DNA from 3 places in the Dyella agri genome. Region 1 is predicted to be linked to each of the others. Evidence: riboswitches for the same ligand, from Rfam matches in the RefSeq annotation. Region 1 holds a riboswitch; each other region holds the start of a gene.
The links. Region 1 has a riboswitch for cobalamin ahead of btuB (TonB-dependent vitamin B12 receptor). Riboswitches for the same ligand answer to the same signal wherever they lie in the genome.

Region 1 (5,483 bases):
GCGTTCCGGGCGGCGCGGCAGCAGGTTGCCGCTGTTGGCATCGGCCACGGCGTTGCCCACGTCCTTGGGCTGCTGCAAGGTGAGATAGCCCTGCACCTGCCAGCCGTCGAGGTTCACGCCGACCTGGCCTTCCAGGCCGCGGATACGCGCCTTGCTGACGTTGAAGGGCACGTAGTTCTGGCTGGGATCGAGCAGGATCAGGTCGTCGATCCGGGTCTGATAGGCGCTCAGGCCCCAGTTCCAGTTTTCCAGCTGCTGGGCCACGCCCAGCTCGGCACTGCGCGACTTCTCCGGCTTCAGGTCGGGGTTGGCCGACGGGATGCCGTAGTACGGCGGGTAGTACAAGTCGTTGAAGGTCGGGGCGTGGAAGGCTGTGCCGTAGCTGGCGTACACGCGCAGGCCGTGGTCGAAGTGGTAACCCCAGGAGGCCGCACCGGTGTCGTGGTCGCCGTACTGCTGGTTGTGGTCGTGGCGTACGGAGAGCTGCACTTCATTGCGGCCGAACGTGCCCTGGTACTGCGCGTAGGTGCCGGTGTCGTCGCGCTTGTCGGCGAGGTAGCCGGTGCTGCTGTCGATATGCTCCTGCTGATAGTCCACGCCCACCGTCAGCAACTGGTTCGAAGCGAGCGCGATGTCGTTCTGCCACGAGAACTGGTTGCGCCGCGAGTTGAAGTAGCCGGTCTGCGCCCGCGGGTAGTACGCGCCGTAGTAGGTGCCCTGGTAGTAGGTGGTGGCGAGATCCTTGCTCTGACCCGCGTTCAACGTGACCTGCCACGCTTCCAGCGGCGAGAAGCTCAGGCGCGCGCCGGCCACGCGCTGCTCGTTGACGGCATCGTTGCCGCCGTACGGGCTGCCGGCATAGTCGACGTCGTTCTTGCTGCGCAGCCAGGTGAAGGCCAGCTCGGTGCCGTTGTCCCAGCGGTAGCCGGCATTGGCCGCGCCATTCCAGTTGCGGTAGGCGTTGTCGCGCGAATCGTCCACGAAGCAGCCCGCCATCGCTTCCGCCGCGCCCATCTTGCAGCCCGGGAAGCCGCTGGTGTGTTCGCCGCCCAGGCTGAGGTTGTACCAGGCGTGCTGGTCGCCGCCGGACAGGCCGGCCTGGCTGCCGAACAGGCCATGGCTGCCCGCGGTCACGCTCAGCGACGGCGCGATGCCGCCATTGGCCTGGCCGTGACGGGTGAAGATCTGGATCACGCCGCCGATCGCGTCGGCGCCGTACAGGCTGGAGCGCGGGCCGCGCACGATTTCGATGCGCTCGATCTGCTCTACCGGGATCTGCTCCAGCGAAGCGAAGCCGGCGGTGACCGAGCCGACGCGCACGCCGTCGATCAGCACCAGCGTGTGGGTGGAGTTGGTGCCGCGCATGAACAGCGAGCTGGTCTGGCCCATGCCACCGCTCTGGGTGACGTTCACGCCGGGCAGGCCGGTGAGCAGGTCCAGCACCGACACCGGCTGCAGCCGCTCGATGTCGGCGCGGGTGATCACGGTGATCGAGGACAAGGCCTCGTCGGCGGTGATCGGCGTGCGGGTGGCGGTGACGATCACCGGTGCCAGTGCATTGGCGTCGTTCTGGTCGGCCGCGTAGGCGGAGGGTAGGCAGCACAGCAGTGCCGCAGCCAGCAAAGTCTTCTTCACGTCTCGTTCCTCGGCCGCACACCCGCGCGGCACATCGTATTCAAGGGCCGGCGAACGGAAACGGGGGCGGGAGCAGGCAGGTACGGCAAGGGCCGGACGCGTCTGTCCAGCCTCGCCCACCGCGAGCCAGCAGTCTTGTCCGGGCCGGTCTCCGGGCTCGCGAGCGACGCCGTATGCGTCGGTGGCGGCGCCTTCCCGTGCCATCGGGCACAGTGGCGACAAGCCGCACCTTGACTCGCTTACCGTTGCGGGGGCAGCGCCGGAATGATGGTGGAATCACCACGCACCGGCTTCCCGTTTCATCCTTCGGGCGACGGCCGTCGGGACACCTGAACCGGGAAAGTTTAACTTTGGGCGGCCATACGCGGCAATGTGCCGGGCCATGGCGCCTGCGCGCCGCTACGAGGAGCGGCCGCCGATCCAGCTCTGCCGCACGCGGCAATCGGCATCCATCGCGACGAGATCGGCGCGCCAGCCTACGGCGATGCGCCCGTGACTGGCGCCGAGACCGAGGAAGTCGGCGGGATAAGTGCTGGCCATGCGCACCGCCTCGTCCAGCGGCAAGCCGAGCATCTCGACGGTGTTGTGCACGGCGGCCGCCATGTCCAGCGCCGAGCCGGCGAGCACGCCGTCCGCGGTCTGGCAGATACCGTCCTTCGCGATGATGGTTTCGCCGTTCAACACGTAGCTGGGATCGTCCGCACCCACTGGTGGCATCGCATCGGTAACCAGCAGCGTCTTGCCGCGCGGCTTGGCAGCGACGGCGTTGCGCAGGCTGGCCGGATGCACGTGGTGGCCGTCGACGATGATGCCGCACCAGCTGCCGGGATCGTCCAGCGCCGCGCCCACCACGCCGGGCTCGCGGCTGCCCAGCGGCGTCATCGCGTTGAACAGGTGGGTGAACCCGCGCACGCCGGCAGCCAGCGCGGCGCGGATGGTGGCGTGGTCGGCGGCGGTATGGCCGGCATTGACGACCACACCCGCGGCGGCGAGCCGCGCGATGGCCGCGTGCGACACGCGCTCGGGTGCCAGCGTCACCAGGCGCACGCCGCGATGCGGCGCGCACAACAGTTCGAGTTCGTCCTCGCCGGGCACGTGGAACCATTTGGGATCGTGCACGCCCTTGCGCTCGGGTGCGAGGTAGGGGCCTTCGAGATGGATACCGAGCAGGCCCGGCACGCCTTCGTCGAAGGCCTGCTCCACCGCGGCCAGCGCGGCGCGCATGGTGGCGGTGCTGTCACTGATCAGCGTGGGCAGGAAGCCGGTGGTGCCGAACTTGCGGTGCGCCGCGCCGATGGTGCGGATCGTCTCCACCGTGGGTGCGGCGTTGAACAAGGCGCCGCCGCCGCCGTTCACCTGCGTGTCGATGAAGCCAGGCACCAGCAGGGCGCCGCCGAGGTCCCGCACCTGCGCCGCGCGCACGGCGGCGTGGTCATCCGGCAACAGTGCGGCGATGCGTTCGCCCTCGACCAGCACAGCGAGATCGTCGCGCCAGCCGTGGGCGGTGAGGACGCGGGCATTCGCGAGGGCGGTGGTCATGGCAGTCACACCGTTTCCGTAACCTTGTTGAGATGCGGCGGCACATCGGGATTGAAGCCGCGGCGCAGCGCCAGCTCGCTGGCGGCGCGGTAAAAGCTCTGGATGGTGAGCAACGGCGTGCACAGCGCGGGCAGGCCGGCGGCCAGCGGCAGGAAGCCCTCACCGCTGCGGCCCGGCGCAGCCACCAGCACCTGAGCGCCGCGGCCACGGAATTCGTTCGCCACGGCCAGCGTGCTTTCCAGCGTGCCGTCGTCCTGGGCGAAGCACAGCACCGGGAAGTCCGGGCCGACCAGCGCCATCGGGCCGTGCTTCACCTCGGCCGCACTGAACGCCTCGGCATGCAGGCCGCAGGTTTCCTTGAACTTCAGCGCCGCCTCCAGCGCGGCAGCGAAGCCGAAGCCACGGCCCACCACGAACAGGTTGTGCGCGCCGGCAAGGCCATCGACCAGCGCCGACCAATCCGCGTCCCAGCCCGCGCGCAGGGCGCCGGGCAGGGCTTCCAGCGCGGCGCACAGCTTCGCGTCGCCATGCCAGCGCGCGCACAGGTGCAGGATCGCGGCCAGCGCGGCGAGGTAGCTCTTGGTGGCGGCCACGCTGCGCTCAGGGCCGGCGTGCAGCGGGATCACCGTGTCGGCGACGGCGGCCAACGGCGAGTCCTCCACGTTGACCATCGCCACCACGCGCGCGCCGGCGACCTTGGCCGCCTGCGCGTTGCGCACCAGGTCGGGGCTCTTGCCCGACTGCGAGATCGCGATGAACAGCGCGCCTTCCCACTGTTGCGGCGCGGCGTACACCGAGGTGACCGAGGGCGAGGCCGAGGCGGTGACGATGCCGAGCTGGGTCTCGAACACGTATTTGGCGTAGGCGGCGGCGTGGTCGGAGCTGCCGCGCGCGCAGGTGACGATGAAACGCGGCGGCTGCGCGCGCAGCGCGGCGGCCAATTCGCCGACCACGCGCTCGTTGGCGGCGAACTGGCGTGCCACCACGTCGGCGGATTCGTGCGCTTCGCGGAACATCAAGGTGTCGCTGGCGTGCATGGTTTTCTCGTGTCGGGGGTAACGTCGCGCCGGGCGCGACGGGGGATCAATCGGCGTGCAGCTCGGCCACGAAGTCGTAGATGTCGCCGCGGTACCAGGAGCAGGTGAACTCGACCACGCGGCCGTCGTCGAGGAAGCTGCGCCGCTCGATGTTGAGCCCGGCACTGCCGGCGGCCACGTGCAGCAGGCGTGCGTGCTGCGCGCCCAGCGACACCGCGCGCAGGCGCTGCAAGGCGCGTTTCGGACGGCAACCCAGCGATTCCAGCACCTCGTACAGCGAATCGCGCACCAGCATCGGGTCGGGCAGCACGCTGGCCGGCACCACGGTGCGCTCGATCGCCAGCGGCTCGTCCTGGCCGTAGCGCACGCGGTGCAACCGCGCCACCAGCGTGCCGGGCGACAGGTTCATCGCCATCGCCTCCTCCGGCGTCACCTCGCCCACGCTGCGCTCGAAGAACTCCGAGCGCGGGTGCAGGCCGCGGTCGCGCAGGTCCTCGGTGAAGCTGGATAGCCGCGACATCGGCTTGACGATGCGCTCGGCGATGAAGGTGCCGGCGCCGTGGCGCTGGGTAAGCAGGCCTTCCTCGACCAGTCCGGCGATCGCCTTGCGCACGGTGACCCGCGACAGCTTCAGCGCCTGCGACAGGTCGCGCTCGCTGGGCAGCGCCTGGCCCGGCTCGATGTCGCGGTGCTCGACCACGTTGCGGATCGCACGGCGCAAACGCAGGTAAGCCAGCGGCTGATGCGTGGCGGGATCGCGGCAGATGCGGCGGTATTCGCGGGCCAGGGCGGTTTCCATCCTAAGAAGATACCAATAGCAAACCATTGGCCGCAAGCCGCCTGGCCATCCATTTCGACGCCGCGGTGAAAAACCACGCCAGAAGGCGGTCTCCGGGACCCTCATGAATTCGTATGCAGGGCAGTGCTTGCCCTGGTATTTCACTGGTACTATCGTCATGCCACGGGCCGAATCCCCTCCGCCCTGTCCGTTCCCCCCCGTATCGAGGTGTTTGCGTGACGGCTACCTTCCAGAAGGTCGATACCTTCGACCTGGTGATTTTCGGCGGCACCGGCGACCTCGCCCTGCGCAAGCTGCTGCCTGCACTGTTCCATCGCTACGTCGACGGCCAGATCCCTGCCGGCAGCCGCATCATCGGCGTGGCCCGCGAGCCGCTGGACGATGCCGGCTACCGCGCCCAGCTGAGCGAATCGCTGGCCGGCAACGGCGCCGACCCGGCCAAGGTCGACACCTTCCTGCAGCAGGTGTTCTAT
Region 2 (5,483 bases), on a different contig from region 1:
GCATCTGCTCGTCGAACAGATCGGGTTCCTCGGCGCGCACGGTACGCACCACGTCGAAGGCGAAGGCCATGTGGCAGCTCTCGTCGCGGAACACCCAGTTGGTGCCGGAGGCGAGACCGTGCAGCAGGCCGCGCGAACGGAAGTAGTAGACGTAGGCAAACGCGGCGAAGAAGAACAGGCCTTCGATGCAGGCGGCGAAACAGATCAGGTTGAGCAGGAACTGGCGACGCTGTTCACGCGTCTCCAGCCGCTGCAGGTTCTGGATGGAATCGATCCACTTGAAGCAGAACTCGCCTTTGGCGCGGATCGATGGAATGTTCTCGATCGCCGCGAAGGCTTTGGCGCGCTCGCCCTGGTCGGGAATGTAGGTGTCGAGCAAGGTGAGGTAGAACTGCACGTGCAGTGCTTCCTCGTAGAGCTGGCGCGACAGGTACATGCGCGCCTCGGGCGCATTGATGTGCTGGTACAGGTTCAGCACCAGGTTGTTCGACACGATGGTGTCGCCGGTGGCGAAGAACGCGATCAGGCGGTGGATCAGGTGGCGGTCGGCCGCCGACATCTTCGTATTGAGGTCGGTGGTGTCGAGCGAAAAATCCACCTCGTCCACCGTCCAGGTGTTCTTGATGGCATTCCGGTACATCTCGTAGAACGCCGGGTAGCGCATCGGGCGCAGGGTCAGTTCGAAGCCGGGGTCGAGAATGTGCTGGGCGCGTTCGGGTTGGGCGGACATGGCGGTTCCTAAGGTCGGTGCCGGGCGATCCTTCTCCCTGCGGGAGAAGGTGCCCCGAAGGGGCGGATGAGGGTTCGGGGCCTGCCGCAGCGTTTGCGCAGGGCCGAACCCTCACCCCCAACCCCTCTCCCGATGGGAGAGGGGAGCAGGCGGCGTTACTGGCAGGCTTCGCAGTACTCGGGGTTTTCCAGCGAGCAGAACACCGCCGCCGTCGCCTGTTCCTGATCCGCCACCGGCTTGGCGGCCGGAGCAGCCGACACCGTGGTCTTGGCGATCTTGGTGGCCGGGCGCGAACGCAGGTAGTAGGTGGTCTTGATGCCAGACTTCCACGCGTACATGTACATCGAGCTGAGCTGGCCGATGTTCGGGTTTTCCATGAACAGGTTCAGCGACTGGCTCTGGTCGATGTAGGCGCCGCGCGCCGCGCCCAGGTCGATCAGCGCCTTCTGCGGCAGCTCCCATACCGTGCGGTAGATCGTGCGCAGGCGCTCGGGGATCGCCGCGATGCCCTGGATCGAACCTTCCGCCAGTTTGATCGCGTCGCGCACTTCCGCCGTCCACAGGCCCAGCGTCTTCAGCTCCTCGACCAGGTGCCGGTTCACCACCAGGAAATCGCCCGACAGCGTCTCGCGCTTGAACAGGTTGCTCACCTGCGGCTCGATGCATTCGTAGCAGCCGGCGATGGAGGCGATGGTGGCGGTCGGCGCGATGGCGATCAGCAACGAGTTGCGCAAGCCCTTGGCCTTGATCGACTCGCGCAGCGCATCCCAGCGGGCTCGATCGTTCGGTGTGGCGTTCGGCCAGTAGTCGAACTGCAGCTCGCCGTTCGCGGCGCGGCTCTCGGCGAAGCCGGGATGCGCGCCGTGTTCGGCCGCGAGCTCGTTCGACTGCGACAGCGCGTTGAAGTAGATCTCTTCGGCGATGCGGGTGGAAAGCTGCAGTGCTTCGGCCGAATCGAACGGCAGGCGAAGCTTGAAGAACACGTCCTGCAGGCCCATCACGCCCAGGCCCACCGGGCGCCACTTGCGGTTGGCCGTGGCGGCGGTGTCGATGGGATAGAAGTTCAGGTCGATCACACGGTCGAGCTGGCGCACCGCGGTGCGCACCGTCGCGGCGAGCTTGGCGAAATCGAAAGCGACGCTGCCATCGACGTTCGGCACCACGTGGCGGGCCAGATTGATCGAGCCCAGGTTGCACACTGCCGTCTCGCCGGCGTTGGTCACCTCCAGGATCTCGGTGCACAGGTTCGACAGGTGGATGACGTTTTCCGCCTTCGCGGTCTGGTTGCTGGTGGCGTTGCTGCGGTCCTTGAAGGTCATCCAGCCGTTGCCGGTCTGCGCCAGCGTGCGCAGCATGCGGGCGTACAACTCGCGCGCCTTCACCTTCTTCGCCGCCAGGCCGTTCGCTTCGGCTTCGCGGTAGGCACGCTCGAAGGTCTCGCCCCAGCTGTCGACGAAGTGCGGCACGATCTTGGGATCGAACAGCGACCACTCGCCGTCGCTCTCCACGCGGCGCATGAATTCGTCGGGGATCCAGTTGGCGAGGTTGAGGTTATGCGTGCGGCGCGCCTCGTCGCCGGTGTTGTCGCGCAGTTCGAGGAATTCCTCGATGTCGGCGTGCCACGGCTCCAGGTACACGCAGGCGGCGCCCTTGCGCTTGCCGCCTTGGTTCACCGCGGCCACCGAGGCGTCCAGCGTCTTCAGCCACGGCACCAGGCCGTTGGAGTGGCCGTTGGTGCCCTTGATCAGCGAGCCGCGCGACCGCACGCGCGAATAGGCCAGGCCGATGCCGCCGGCGAACTTGCTGAGCTTCGCCACATCGGCGTACTTGTCGTAGATCGATTCCAGCGAGTCGGTCGGCGAGTCGAGCAGGAAGCACGAGCTGAGCTGCTCGTGCGCGGTGCCGGCGTTGAACAGCGTGGGCGAGCTGGCAATGTATTCCAGCGAGGACAGCAGGCGGTACAGCTCCAGCGTCTCGCCGATCTCGCTGCCGCCCAGCGCGCAGGCGATGCGCATGAAGAAGTGCTGCGGCGTCTCGATCACCAGGCGCTTCTGCGGATGGCGCAGCAGGTAGCGGTCGTACACCGTGCGCAGGCCGAAATACTCGAAGCGGCGCGTGGCCAGCGTATCGATCGCGTCGTTGAGCTTGCGTGCGTTCGCGGCGACGAAGTCGCGCAGGCGGTCGTTGAGGATGCCCAGTTCGGCGCCGCGCGCGATCGACTGCGAGAAGCTCTGGATTTCCTGGCCGCTCACTTCCTTTTCGATATAGGCGCCGAGCAGGCGCGCGGCGAGCTGGCCGTATTCGGGCTCCTCGGCGGTGAGGGCGGCGGCGGTGCGGATCGAGAGCTGGTCCAGCTCCTGCGTGGTGGCGCCGTCGTACAGGCCGCCGATGGTTTTCAGCGCCACGCGCAGCGGGTCGACCGCATGCAGGCCTTCGGCGCTGCGGGTCACCGCGCGCACGATCTTGTTGACGTCCACCGTCTCCTGGCCGCCATTGCGCTTGGTCACGCGCATCTGGCCGGGGTTGTGCGGCGGGGTGAGGGCGAAAGGTTCGGCCGGGGCGGCTTGTTGTTTTTCTTGTGTGGCAGGCATCGGGGTTTCGCTGGTGGGTGCCGTGGCCTCGTCGGCCCCGGCGGAAAACACGGACGGCTCCGCGCGGGCGCCGGAACGCTCGCGGGCGGCGGTATCGAGAGGCTGCATGTCGGTGACTCCAGACCGTGGTGATCAACCACCTGCTCCCGCGCGCAGGGCTGAAGTGGCGGTTGCTCGCGGACGGTCGCGCCATCGGGCGGCAAGCCCGATGATCCGACGCGCCTCCCCGCGGAAGCCGTCACCACTCGGCATGGCGCTCCGGCCATGCCGTGTCGGCAGGTCTTCGGACTTGCGGACATGGGCCTTGCGGCCCGCCTACTTGCCTTCGCTTCCCGGCCGCTGCGAGCCAGTGCGATCTCAAGGCGTTCGTTTCCGCTTACCGCTGCGGGGCAGTTCCGGATTCGCACCGGATTCCCTTTTGAGCCCGGCCGACGATCGCGTCTGGCAGGGCACCGACAAGCACAACATATCGGGTTGATCGGGAGGGGTCAACCCAATAACTTGTGTACAAGTCGGTGGATAAGTGCTCTCGACCCGCAGCATGGCAGGGCCGCGCGGCGGCGGTCGCGCTGTCTGGTCGACAGGGGTGGGGCTGCAGTCTGGGTGTGCGGCGCCGGCTTTCGGCGCGAAGCCGGGCGGGCCGCTGCAGGGCGGGCGGAAAGCGCCTGGACGGGTTACAGCGCGTCCTGGTCCAGCTCGCCGGTACGGATGCGGATCACCTGCTCCAGGGAACTGACGAAGATCTTGCCGTCGCCGATCTTGCCGGTGCGGGCGGAGTTCTGGATCGCCTCCAGCACGCGGTCGAGCTGTTCGTCGGCCACCGCCGCCTCCAGCTTGATCTTGGGCAGGAAATCGACCACGTATTCGGCGCCGCGGTACAGCTCGGTGTGGCCTTTCTGGCGGCCGAAGCCCTTCACCTCGGTCACCGTGATGCCTTGCACGCCGACCTCGGCCAGCGCCTCGCGCACGTCGTCGAGCTTGAACGGCTTGATGATCGCCACGACCAGCTTCATGGGGTGTCCTCGACAAGGGCGTCCGGCGTGACGCGGACCGCCATTGTGCCTTTACGGCCTTCCGCTGTCGCGGGAGCGTTGGCTGTAGGAAAATCCCTACACCAAATCACGGAGTCGGCCGATGGCGCGTCCATCTTTTGTTCACGGATACTTTTCCCCGACAAGTTCGAGGCGTCGTCCATGATGGACCGACTTGATATCGACCAGCTGGCACGACGCCTGGCATCGTTGGTTCCGCCCGGAGTGGCACAGGCGCAACAGGATTTGCGAACCAATTTCCACGATGTCCTGGCGCAGGGATTGCGCCGCCTCGATCTGGTCACCCGCGAGGAATTCGACGTCCAGAGCCAGGTGCTTGCACGCACCCGCGCCAAGGTCGAGGAGTTGGAGCGACGCGTGGCCGAACTCGAGGCCGCTGCCGCCACCCGCGGGGACTAGCACGACCAAGCCTCCCGGGAGCCGCCCCCGATCTGTCACCCTCACCCCGAGCTAACGGTCGGGGGCGGTTATTTCTTACCAGACGCCGCGAATGGAGTCGCTCGATGCTCGTGTGTGACGGCGATTTCCGCGCGCGCGTGCAGCCGATGGCTCCATGAGCCTCGCCGTCACCCTCAGCCGCGCCCAGGAAGGCATCGCCGCACCGCAGGTGATGGTCGAGGTGCATCTTTCCGGCGGCTTGCCGGCCACCAACATCGTGGGCCTGCCCGAAGCCGCCGTGCGCGAGGCGCGCGACCGCGTGCGGGTGGCGATCCAGAACACCGCCTTCGAGTACCCCGGCCGCAAGGTCACCGTGAACCTGGCGCCGGCCGAGTTGCCCAAGGACGGGGGCCGCTTCGACCTGCCGATCGCGCTAGGCATTCTCGCCGCCAGCGGCCAGGTGCCGCGCGAGAAGCTGGACGACTGCGAATTCCTTGGCGAGCTGGCGCTGAGCGGTTCGCTGCGCAGCGTGTCCGGCGTGTTGCCGGCGTTGCTACGGGCGCGAGCGCGTGGCCGCCGCGTGGTGGTGCCGCGCGCGAACGCCGCCGAAGCCGCGCTGGTGTCGGAAGTGGACGTGCGCGTGGCCGATACCCTGGCCGAGGTCTGTGGCTGGCTGCGCGGCGCGCAGGATCTGCCGACACCGACGGGTGTGTCCAGCGAGGGCGGCATCCA
Region 3 (5,483 bases), on a different contig from region 1:
AGCCAGCTCCTGCGGCAACTCCACCATCGTGAGACGCAACCGCGGCGGCAGCTCGGCCTGCACCTCGCCGCGATGACCGAGCAAGCGCAACGTGCCGTCCATGTCCTCGGTCAGCACGGTGAGGCTTTCCACCCAGTCGCCGTCGTTGGCGTAGATCAGGCCGTCGCGCTGGATCAGTCCGGCGCGGTGGATGTGCCCGCAGACGATGCCGTCGAGCCGGCGCCGCGCGACATCGTCCAGGCCGGCCTGCACGAAACGCTCGATGTAGCGCTCGGCAGCGCCGCTGCGCCGCTTCACGAACTCCGACAGCGACCAATAACGCAAGCCGGCGCGCCGGCGCGCGCGGTTGAGCAGGCGGTTGCAGGTCAGGATGCGGTAGTACAGCCAGTCGCCCAGGCGCTCCTGCAGGCCGCCGAACTGGGTGACGTTGTCGTAGTCGTCGCCGTGCGTCACCAGCAGGCGGCGACCATCGGCGGTGACGTGGACCGCGCGCCGCCGCACCCGCATGCCGGGCAGCATCAGCCCGCACACCCGCCGCAGCGGCCGGTCGTGGTTGCCGGGCACATAGACGATCGCCGTGCCGCGCGCGTGCAACGCGTGCAGCGCCTCGATCACGCGCGCATGCGCGTCGTTCCATTGCGTGCGCCCCTCCACCATCCACCACAGATCGACGATGTCGCCCACCAGGTACAACTGGCGGCAGCGCAGGTTGTTGAGAAAGTCCGCCAGCTCCGCCGCGTGGCAGTGCTTGGTGCCCAGGTGCACGTCGGAAATGAACGCCGTCCGCAACCGCCGTTCGGACGGGGCGGCCGGCCGCTTCATGCCAGCGCGTCCTGCCGGCGTTCCAGGTAGCGCTGGCGTTTGCGCGGTCGCAGCCGCTCCAGGTCCACCTCGATCAATCCGTCGATGGAACCGCTGAAGTCCGGATCCACGCCGAAGGCGAGGAAGCGCGCCCCGCCGGGTTCGCACAGCTCGGTGTACTGCTTGTACAGCATCGGCACCGACGCACCGAGCCGATCCAGCGCCAGCTTCAGCGCGTCGTGTGCGGCGTTGTCGTCGAGCCCGTCGAAGGACGTCGCCGCGGACTCGAAGGCGAACGGTCGGCGGGCATCGGCCAGTGGCTGCGTGCTGCCGTAGTAGCGCTGGTAATACGCCACGATCTGTTCGCTCGCCGCGCGCGGCAATGCGGCGCTGATCGACACCGCGCCGTACAGGTAGCGTACGCCCGGGTAGCGTTGCAGGTACGCGCCGATACCCTGCCACAGGTAGTCAAGGCTGCGGCTGCCCCAGTAGTCCGGTACCACGAAGCTGCGCCCCAGCTCCAGCCCCGCCGCCAACCGCGGCACGGCCGCGTCCGCGTAGCGGAACAGCGACGCGGTGTACAAGCCGGCCAGCCCCGTGCGCGCCAGCGCTTCGGCGCCGCGCATCACGCGGTAAGCGCCAGCGATGCGCGCAGCCTGCGGATCCCACACCAGGATGTGGTCGTAGTACGCATCGTAGGCGTCGAGGTCGCGGCTGCGGCCGGTGCCCTCGCCCACCTCGCGGAAGGTCAGCTCGCGCAGCCGGCCGATCTCCTGCAGCAGCGGCGAACCGCCGATGGCGCGGGCGAGGCGGATCTGCTTGCCGTCGCTGGTAGCGCCGAGCAGTTCGGCGGCGGTCACCGCCGCCGCCAGCACGGCAGCGTCGACCGGCGCCGCCAGCGGCGCGGGACCGCTCGCGGCCACCATTTCGCCGCGACCGAGCGCGTGCAGCGTCTGGCGGATGCGCCGGAGCGCATCCTGTTCGCGCTCCTCGTCGACGACCCTCATCGGCTCGCCGACATGCAGGCGCACCGGCCGATGCCGGCGGGCCAGCATCTCCCGTGCCAGCAATGCCGTCGACGCCGGACGGCACAGCGCGGAGACTCCATAAAACAGCGCCGAATTGCGCGCCTCGATGCGCACCGGCAACACCGGTGCCGACGCACGGCGCGCGAAGCGCAGGAAGCCGGGGCGCCAGCGCGTGTCGCTCACGCCGCGCAGACCCAGCCGCGAGACCTCGCCGGCCGGAAACACGATCACGCACTGCCCGTCGCGCAGTGCGCGTTCCACCCGGCGCAGGCTGGCCGCGCCGGCGCTGCCGCCGAACACGCGCACCGGCAGCATCAGTTCCGCCAGCGGTTCCACCAGCGCCAGCATTTCGTTGGCGACGATGCGCACGTCGCGCCGCACCCGTCCCACCATGTCCAGCAGCGTCAGCGCGTCGAGCGCGCCGCACGGATGGTTGGCCACGATCAGCAACGGTCCTTGCGCGGGTATCCGCGCCAGCGCGTCCGTGTCGACGTCGTAACGCATTTCCAGCCACCGCATGCTCGCCTCGACGAAGGCAAACCCGCGCAGGTGGCCGTGCTCGGCGCAGAAGGTGTCGATGCCGTCGAATCCCGACCAGCGCGCCAGCCCGTGCAGCAGCGGCACGGCCAGACGTCCGCGCCCGCCGCGGAACCAGTGCGGATAGCGTTGCTGCACACGCTGCTCGATCGCTTGCATGGCGACGACCCTCGGCTTGGCCCGTCGCAAGATTGCGCGGCTACCGGGACGGCCGCGTTGCGCTCCCGCGTCAGCCGCGTGACAAGGCTCCCGGCGCGTGAAGAAAGGGCAACCGGCGCATGCTTATTCCGGCGCGCGAGCCGCGGGCGCGGCGACGTGGAAACCGTAATCCGCCAACACCGTCGTAAGCGCCGCGATCCAGATCGCATAGCCCGCCGGGCTCATATGCAAGCCGTCCGCACGGAACAGCTGCGGTTGCGGTTTGCCCTGCGCATCCAGCATCCGCGAGGCGACATCCACGAAGCGCACGTCGCGCTGCGTCACTGCCCATTGCCTGATGAGCTGGTTCGCCTCGCGCATCCGCGGCCACAGCGACCAGCGCGCCAGGCTGGGCTTGATCGAGATATAGGCCACCGGCGCACCCGGCAGATCGCGCCGCACGCGCGCCACGAAGGCACGGAAATCGCCGGCCACCTGCTGCGGCGACAAGCCCTCTTCGATGTCGTTGTCTCCTGCGTACATCACGATCAGCGCGGGGTGGTACGGCACCGCGATGCGGTCGGCGTAGTAGGTCGAGTCGGCGATGGCCGAGCCGCCGAAGCCGCGGTCGATCACCGGCACGCCGGGAAAGTCACCGGCCAGCGTGGGCGTCCAGAAGCGGATGGACGAGCTGCCGATGAACAGCACCCCGTGCGGCGGCGGCGGGTCGATGCGGTCGTGCGCCACGAAGGCGTCAATGTCGGCGCGCCACTGCGAGGGCGCGGGCGGATGCCCGTCGGCCGCCACCGCTACCGACACGACGAGCAACCAGGCCATACCCAACAGCCAGCGGACGCCTGTGCGCAGGGAATGCTTCATAGCAAAGCTCCACGGATGCGAACCGGCATTATGCAAATCCGTTCGTTGACGGATGCCCGGCGACAGGCGTAATTTGCGCGTCGCCGAGGTTTCCATCCTTTCATCCGAATGAAAGGATGGAATGAAGAGGGAAGCCGGTGCGAATCCGGCGCTGCCCCGCAGCGGTATGTGGAAACGACCTCCGTCACCAGCACTGGGTGCGACGCATCTGGGAAGCGACGGACAGTAGGCACTCTGTCCACGAGCCCGAATACCTGCCTCGGCCGGAAGCGGCATCGCCGCATCCGTCCGACCTGGCGTCTCCGCGGGGAGACACCGGAGCCGTGCGCAGCCGCCCAGGCTGTGCCGGCTCTGCCTGCCCGCGGCCGCGCCGGTTCGCCCGCGGGGGCGAAGGTCACCGGCCGGCCGCCACGCCGACCACCCTTCGTTCCTCTTTGCCCATTCATGCAAGAGGAATCATCCATGTCACTCGTTACCCACCTCGGTTTTCCGCGCATCGGCCTGAAGCGTGAGCTGAAGCGTGCACTGGAAACCCACTGGCAAGGCGATACGCCAGCCGGGGCCCTGCTCGATACCGCCCGCACGCTGCGCGCGCGGCATTGGCAGCTCGCCCACGACGCCGGCGCCGATGTCGTGCCCTGCAACGACTTCAGCCTGTACGACCACGTGCTCGACACCGCCGTGCTGTTCGATGCGATTCCCGAGCGCTATCGCCCGGTGTTCGCCGAAAGCCATCTGGACGGCTATTTTGCAATGGCCCGCGGCCACAAGCGCGGCGGCCACGACCTGCACGCGCTGGAAATGACCAAGTGGTTCGATACCAACTACCACTACCTGGTGCCCGAGTTGCATGCCGGCCAACGCTTCGCCCTGGTCGGCGACAAGCCGCTGGCGGAATTCCGCGAGGCCCGGGCGCTGGGCCACCACGCACGGCCGGTACTGCTGGGTCCGGTTTCGTTCCTGCTGCTGTCCAAGACCGTGGACGGCAGCGACCGGCTGGCCTTGCTCGACGCCCTGCTGCCTGCCTACGTCGAACTGCTGCGCCAGCTGGCCGCGGCCGGCGCCGACTGGGTGCAATTGGACGAGCCCTGCCTGGTGCTCGATCAGGACGCCGACGATCACGCCGCCTATCGCCGCGCCTATGCGGCGCTGGCGGAGGCCGGCGGCCCGAAGATCATGCTGGCCAGCTACTTCGGCGCGCTGGGCGACAATCTCGCGCTCGCCGCCGGTTTGCCGGTGGCCGGCCTGCACGTCGACCTGGTGCGCGCGCCACAGCAGCTCGATGCCGTGCTCGGCGCGCTGCCTACCGATCGCGTGCTGAGTGCCGGCATCGTCGACGGCCGTAACGTGTGGCGCAGCCGCCCCGAGCGCGTGCTGCCTTTGTTGCGCAAGGCACGCGCACACCTGGGCGCCTCGCGGCTGTGGCTGGCATCGTCCTGCTCGCTGCTGCACGTGCCGATCGATCTCGATGCCGAAACCGCACTCGCTCCGGCGCGCGGCGCCACGATGGCGTTCGCACGGCAGAAGATAGAGGAATTGCGTGTTTACGCTGACGCGCTGGCCGGCCACACGGAAGCCGAAGCTGCGCTGCAGGCGCAACAAGCCCTGCTCGATCGCCAAGCCCAGCAGCCAGGTGTGCGCAATCCCGCAGTGCGTGGCCGTCTGCGCGAACTGAGCCCACAGATGGCGTTGCGCCGATCACCCTATGCTTCGCGGCGTACAGCACAGACCGAGTCGCTGCCCCTGCCGCCGCTGCCCACCACCACGATCGGCTCGTTCCCGCAGACCGATGAACTGCGCAAGGCACGCGCGGCACACCGTGGCGGCAAACTGGACGATGCCGCCTACGAGGCGCGGCTCCAGGCCGAGGTGGAGCGCGTGGTGCGCTTCCAGGAGGAAATCGGCCTGGACGTGCTGGTGCATGGCGAGCCCGAGCGCAACGACATGGTGGAGTACTTCGGCGAGCAGTTGGACGGCTACCTGTTCACCAAGCTCGGCTGGGTGCAGAGCTACGGCTCGCGCTGCGTGAAGCCGCCGGTGATCTGGGGCGATGTGGCGCGACCCGCACCGATGACGGTGCGCTGGTCGACCTACGCGCAA

Region 2: another riboswitch for cobalamin. It lies ahead of ISP14_RS04975 (ribonucleoside-diphosphate reductase subunit alpha); the one in region 1 lies ahead of btuB (TonB-dependent vitamin B12 receptor).
Region 3: another riboswitch for cobalamin. It lies ahead of metE (5-methyltetrahydropteroyltriglutamate--homocysteine S-methyltransferase); the one in region 1 lies ahead of btuB (TonB-dependent vitamin B12 receptor).

The regions. Positions count from the first base shown of each region.
Region 1 is NZ_JADIKL010000006.1:803-6,285, forward strand. Features, by position in the region: gene btuB (TonB-dependent vitamin B12 receptor) at 1-1,635, opposite strand, end outside; cobalamin riboswitch at 1,761-1,983, opposite strand; gene nagA (N-acetylglucosamine-6-phosphate deacetylase) at 2,035-3,174, opposite strand; gene ISP14_RS11730 (SIS domain-containing protein) at 3,180-4,211, opposite strand; gene ISP14_RS11735 (GntR family transcriptional regulator) at 4,258-5,010, opposite strand; gene zwf (glucose-6-phosphate dehydrogenase) at 5,226-5,483, shown strand, end outside.
Region 2 is NZ_JADIKL010000002.1:558,717-564,199, forward strand. Features, by position in the region: gene ISP14_RS04970 (ribonucleotide-diphosphate reductase subunit beta) at 1-730, opposite strand, end outside; gene ISP14_RS04975 (ribonucleoside-diphosphate reductase subunit alpha) at 886-3,321, opposite strand; cobalamin riboswitch at 3,579-3,792, opposite strand; gene glnK (P-II family nitrogen regulator) at 3,996-4,334, opposite strand; gene ubiK (ubiquinone biosynthesis accessory factor UbiK) at 4,515-4,772, shown strand; gene ISP14_RS04990 (YifB family Mg chelatase-like AAA ATPase) at 4,927-5,483, shown strand, end outside.
Region 3 is NZ_JADIKL010000002.1:127,128-132,610, reverse strand. Features, by position in the region: gene ISP14_RS03230 (UDP-2,3-diacylglucosamine diphosphatase) at 1-822, opposite strand, end outside; gene ISP14_RS03225 (lysophospholipid acyltransferase family protein) at 819-2,525, opposite strand; gene ISP14_RS03220 (SGNH/GDSL hydrolase family protein) at 2,649-3,383, opposite strand; cobalamin riboswitch at 3,453-3,659, shown strand; gene metE (5-methyltetrahydropteroyltriglutamate--homocysteine S-methyltransferase) at 3,846-5,483, shown strand, end outside.